Regions from separate parts of the Shewanella bicestrii genome, predicted to be linked through region 1. Evidence: predicted binding sites of a transcription regulator. Region 1 holds the regulator's gene; the other holds the start of a gene.
The links. The regulator LexA, encoded in region 1, represses DNA repair genes until DNA is damaged. The targets are predictions, from matches to a motif close to TACTGTATNNNNATACAGTA.
Positions count from the first base shown of each region.

Region 1 (3,157 bases):
CGTTGGCGGCTTACTTTTGATTAAGTATTGTTACTGCTGGTATTAGCCACACTGGCACATACTGCTGAATAAACCCATTATTCTCGATTTTTGTGGGCAAGAGATATTCGATAAATCGTCGATATTTTTTGCCTAAATGGGCGATATATTATGCTCGCCTGAATCAAACATACTTGCTGTTTAAAAATTGATCAAGATCACTTCTTTTTCTAATTGTCTGAAAAATTGCCAAAAAAAAAGCCCCACATTCACAGGTGAGGCGGCTTTCAAGGCTAAATACGCAGTGCAAAAATTTTAATGAACAGAGCTAAAAAAACTACCTTGGGCAAAGTGAGCAGGTTGCTTGAGTGTCGCGTCCGTAGGTGAGTGATTTACGACACCTTCTAGCACGATTCCCATGGCGCGGGCGCTCTTGGCCACAATTTGCAAACGACGATTGTCGCGGGCATCGAGTGAGTGGATCCAAGTAATTACTGCGCTGGAAGTGCCGCTAGTTAAGGCTTTTTCCATGGCCCACAGGGTTTCCACTTCATCTTTCGCATGGACTAAGAGTATGCGATCCATACGCACGCCGGCGCTGGCCAGTAACTGCTTGTAGCCAATACTGGGTGGGTTGATGAGCACGACCCAGCGGCCTTGTTGGCTCAATTGTGCCAATTGTTTGCTAAGTTGCATTAGCTCTTGGCGCCCTTGGCTCTCGGTGGGCATAGTGATGATAGGCGTATGCTGCCAGTCTGTATCGGTTTCGCGTACCGCATCGAGCCATAAACCGGGGTGACGCGGGGCATTACCTAGTAGTTTGTTCATAGCCAATCTCCATTGCGGATCACCCCTACGGCGAGCCCTTCAATTGTTAGACTTTGGAAACTTAAATCGACTTTAATCGGGGAGTAATCTTCATTTTCAGCATGTAGATAAACGAGATTCCCTTTCTTTTCAAAGCGTTTAACTGTTACATCATCGTCAACGCGAGCAACAACTACTTGGCCATTGCGCGCTTGCTGTACCTTATGAACGGCGAGCAGATCCCCTTCGAGGATACCGATGTTCTTCATACTGTCGCCTCTGACGCGCAGCAAGAAATCGGCGGCTGGGTGGAACATGCTGGGGTCGACTTGATAATACTGTTCGACATGCTCTTGGGCGAGGATAGGTTCGCCCGCAGCCACTTGACCAATCAGTGGTAAGCCAGATTCGCTGTTATCTTCTTCCTCAACTGGGAGGCGGATCCCGCGGGAAGTGCCAGGCATGATCTCGATGCAGCCTTTTTTCGCCAATGCCTTAAGGTGTTCCTCGGCGGCATTTGCACTTTTAAAACCCAAACGGGTGGCGATTTCGGCCCGGGTGGGTGGCATGCCAGTCTCGGCAATATTACGTTTAATCAGCTCTAAAATTTCGGCTTGGCGTGGCGTCAACGGTCTCATGTTCTTTCCTGTTTTTCTATACAGTTACTGTTAGTATATACAGTATTATTCGTAGTGCAAGTATTAACCACTTTTTAACGCGATTGGAGAGTATTAGCGAATATTCCCTAGAATCTGGTATTCTATGGGGCTAATGAACGTACTTACATTGCATAAGAATAATGCCTAAACAAGACTCTCTTTGGTTGAAATCATTACGCTGGATCCAAAAACACTTAGTGCACACTATTGTTGTGCCGCAGGATCCCTTTGCCGATCTGAATCTGGACGCTTCCAGACCGCTTGCTTATGTAATGAAAACAGAATCCCTGAGTGATATTGCTGCGTTAAGCGAGATCACCACTAAGCTGGGTTTGCCAAGCCCCTATGAGCCGCTCGTGGTAAATGGCGTTGTCGCGCCCCGCGTCGTTTGCCTCGAAGGCCGTAAGCCTTTGTTTGGCGAGCGTGCCAGTAATGAGCCATTCCTCGAATGTTTTATGCGCCTGTTGGCCGTCCATAAGGAAAAGCCAGAGTTAGATATTCAGCTGGTGCCTGTGAGTCTGTATTGGGGCCGTACTCCGGGTAAAGAAGACGACACCATGAAGGCGGCTGTTCTTGAGCGCGAGAATCCAACTTGGTTACGTAAGTGCTTGATGATCTTATTTTTGGGTCGTCATAACTTTGTGCAGTTTTCTAATGCGGTATCGCTGCGTTACATGGCCGACGAACACGGCACCGATATGGGGATTGCCCATAAACTGGCGCGGGTGGCTAGGGTTCATTTCCGCCGTCAACGCAAAGTGATGACAGGGCCTGTGTTGCCGAATCGTCAGGCAATGTTCCACTCCCTGCTGAAATCCGAATCCTTACGCAAGGCTATTCAGGAAGAAGCGGCGAGTAAGAAGATTTCCGAAACCCAAGCCCGTGAAACAGCAATTGAATATCTTGATGAAATTGCAGCGAATTATTCCGACAGCCTAGTGCGTATTGCTGAGCGTTTCTTAACTTGGTTATGGAACAAGCTCTACAGCGGTATCAATATCAAAGGTGCCGAGCAAATCCGTCAGCTGCACCATGATGGTCACGAGATTGTTTATGTACCTTGCCATCGCAGCCATATGGATTACCTGCTGTTATCCTACATTCTGTATTACCAAGGCATGGTGCCACCGCATATTGCGGCGGGGATTAACCTAAACTTCTGGCCTGCGGGACCGCTGTTCCGCCGTGGTGGCGCTTTCTTTATTCGCCGTAGTTTTAACGGCAATAAACTTTATACTGCCGTGTTCCGTGAATACCTCGATCAGCTGTTTGCTAAGGGATATTCGGTTGAGTATTTCTCTGAGGGTGGCCGTTCTCGCACCGGTCGTCTATTGGCGCCGAAAACTGGCATGATCGCCATGACGATCAACAGTGTGCTGCGTGGTATCGAACGCCCTGTCACCTTAGTGCCTGTGTATTTAGGCTACGATCACGTGATGGAAGTGGCGACTTATCATAAAGAGTTGAGCGGTAAGAAAAAACAGAAAGAATCTGTATGGCAAGTTTTTGGTGCTATTCGTAAATTAGGTAATTTTGGCCAAGGTTATGTCAACTTTGGTGAGCCGATTACACTGCAAAACTTCTTGAATGAAACCGCGCCTAACTGGCGCGCTGAAGTGGCCGACGATCCCGAACAAAAACCGACTTGGTTAACCCCTGCGGTGAACGTGTTAGCGAATCGTGTGATGACCCGTATTAACGATGCTGCCGCC
Region 1 is NZ_CP022358.1:4,599,177-4,602,333, reverse strand. It holds gene CF168_RS20135 (cell division inhibitor SulA) at 295-807, opposite strand; gene lexA (transcriptional repressor LexA) at 804-1,424, opposite strand; gene plsB (glycerol-3-phosphate 1-O-acyltransferase PlsB) at 1,586-3,157, shown strand, end outside.

Region 2 (3,157 bases), 1.5 Mb from region 1:
GCCCACCTCAGTGGCCACAATCGACTTGCCCTGACGCTGAATAAAGCCCCGTTTAAACAGCAGTTCAATAATGCCTGCACGAGTCGCTTCTGTGCCTAAGCCATCGGTTTCCTTTAAAATTTTGCGGATCTCTGGGTCAGTCACATAACGGTTAATCCCCGTCATCGCACTCAGCAAGGTCGCATCGGTAAAGGCTTTGGGAGGTTGAGTTTGCTTCTCGACCAATTCACCTTGGCGACAATGAAGAACTTGCCCTAAGGTAAGAGGCGGTAACTGACCAAGATATTCCCCTTCCTCTGCGTCCTTGTCGCCTTGCGCAAAACTCGCTGCGGATGATGCATCCTTTCGTTCGCTCTCTTCTCTGGCAAACAGTTGTTTCCAACCGAGAGACTTATCCTGTTTTGCCTTGGTTTTAAAAAGGCCACCTTCGATCGTCACCTCGACCGCGGTTTCACTGTAGCAATAGGCGGAGTAAAACTGCGCCAGATACTGGCGAGCAATATGCAGATAAAGCTGCCTTTCCCGCTGGCTTAAACCAGCTAGATTGGGCTGTTTTTCCGTTGGAATAATGGCGTGGTGAGCATCGACTTTTTTATCATCCCACGCCTTAGATTTAAGCCGAGGATTGGGCGCCTCAGCGTGTGCGACTAACTCGGGCGCACCGCCCGTAATGGCCGCTAATACCCCACTTGCAAGCCCATGCTGCTCGGTGGGCAAATAACGACTGTCTGAGCGTGGATAAGTGATTAGTTTATGGCGCTCGTATAAGCTCTGGCAGGTATCGAGCACGTCCTTCGCGCTCATACCGAAGCGCTTGGCAGCATCGATTTGCAGCGCCGATAAACTATAGGGTAAAGGCGGATTCTGCTGCTTATCCTTAGTGCTTAACTGGGTCACTTTGGCGGGTTTATCGGTGATCCGCCGCACCACATTTTGCGCTAAGCCCTTAGCAAGCACGCGCCCTTCCTCATCCATATAGGGCAAGCAGGCTTCACTGGGTTGCCACTTAGCCGTGAAAGCCTGCTCTTTGTCGGTCACTAAGTGAGCCAGAACCTCATAAAATGGCTTAGATTGAAAATTTGCGATTTCCTCATCGCGGCGCACGATAAGCCCAAGCAGCGGGGTCTGTACTCGACCGACCGATAGTACGCCCTGATAGCCGACCTTTTTCCCTTGAATAGTGTAAGCCCGTGTCATATTCATGCCATAGAGCCAATCGGCGCGGCTTCGGGCAAGCGCCGAGGTCGACAAAGGAATAAACTCACGATTACTGCGAAGTTGCGACAAGGCACGCTTCACAGCCTGCGGGTTTAAGTCGCTAATAAGGAGTCGCTGCGTTTGCTGTAATTTATCGCCCGTCACGCCCAAATAGGCGATCACTTCATCAACCAATAACTGCCCTTCTCTGTCGGGATCGCCCGCATTCACTAGCCTATCGGCCTGCTTCACCAGCTTTTTAAGTACTGTGAGTTGGCTGCGGGTCGCGGCCTTAGGTTTAAGCTGCCACTTCTCTGGCACTATGGGTAAATGCTCAAACTTCCACGATTTAAACTCGGGATTATAGGCATCGGGCTCGGCCTGTTCGAGCAAGTGCCCCACACACCAAGACACACAGTTACCATTTGCGTCTTCGATAAACCCGTCACCTTTTTTGTGGGGTTTAGGCAGCACATCGGCGATTGCACGCCCAAGGCTTGGTTTTTCAGCAATATAGAGGATCATATCTACATTAAACACTGGATATAATTACAGTGTAATTTAGCCCAAAGCGGACAAGAGTGCAAACCGCCGTTTTACCTCGAGGGCCGATTTAACTCGCTCTGCGGTAACGAAACACTAAAGCTGTGTAAATTTAATTGAGAATAGTTCTCATCTAAACCTAAAATCCCTTGTATACGTTAAGAGGAATCGAGAAAACAAATGAATATACTGACCTTGCTAGGCCCTTCAATCCCAGCCTTTAAGCCAGCACTCGCCTTAAGATTCAATCAATTGGTGATCTTCCACAGCCTGTTATTATTGGCGTTAAGTCTGCTTTGTGAAATGGGGCTAAAAAGGCTTGGGCTTGAGACGCCTCTCCTTTCTTGGGGAGTTATTCTGTATTTGCCCGTGGCCGTGAGCCTGTCTTTGCTATTAAAACATAGTGTTAGCCGCCGCAGTCTGGCATGGCTATTCGGACTATGGATGCTGCTATGGCTGGTGATGTAAGCCTCGGTTTTTAAGCCTTGTATCGATACTCACACTAATATCTGCTTAATCAAAAACAAAGAGTGTCAAGCCAGACACTTTGCCTCACCTTTCTCCTACATCCCTACAGTCAAACGCAGCTCGAAACCTAACGAATTAACGCACCGCTAAATCCCCTATCAGTAATGCCACCAAATAAAGAACGTTAAATTATCAATTATTTAACAACTTTAGCTATGAAGCGGCTTAAAAAGCCGTTATGTTGAAGCTCTTGGGCGTGCACACACGTCTTAACCTTAGGCCAAATTGGCCGTTTAGTACCCAAACTTACAAGCAAATATCTTAAAAACTCTGCAAAAACAACAGAATATTGGAGTTGAATTATATGAATGAGATTGTTAATGCGGTCAACAATATCGTTTGGAGCCCCGCGCTCGTTTATCTTTGCCTCGGTGTAGGACTCTTTTTCTCCCTGCGCTCACGTTTCTTACAGTTACGCCATTTACCCGAAATGATCCGTTTAATGTTTGATGGTAAGAGCACTGATGCCGGTGTGTCTTCCTTCCAAGCCTTAGCCATGACCTTAGCGGGTCGTGTCGGAACCGGTAACATTGCCGGTGTCGCTACTGCGATTACTTTCGGCGGCCCGGGTGCATTGTTTTGGATGTGGATGGTGGCGTTTCTTGGCGCCAGCTCCGCATTCGTCGAATCCACCTTAGGCCAAGTCTACAAAGAAAAAATCAACGGTGAGTACCGCGGCGGCCCCGCCTTTTACATTGAAAAAGGCTTAGGCATGAAGTGGTACGCTTGGACATTTGCCATTGCGACCATTTTTGCCTGCGGGATTTTACTGCCAGGCGTGCAAGCTAACTCGATAGGTTCGAGCCTAAAAACCGCCTTCGATATCGACCCTAACGTCACCGCCGCTATCCTCGCTATGCTGTTAGGTTTCATTATCTTTGGTGGCGTG
Region 2 is NZ_CP022358.1:3,074,553-3,077,709, forward strand. It holds gene CF168_RS13325 (DNA topoisomerase III) at 1-1,722, opposite strand, end outside; gene CF168_RS13330 (hypothetical protein) at 1,921-2,208, shown strand; gene CF168_RS13335 (alanine/glycine:cation symporter family protein) at 2,573-3,157, shown strand, end outside.
Region 2: a site for LexA is predicted at 1,735-1,754, ahead of CF168_RS13325 (DNA topoisomerase III). Genes of this name have one in related genera too.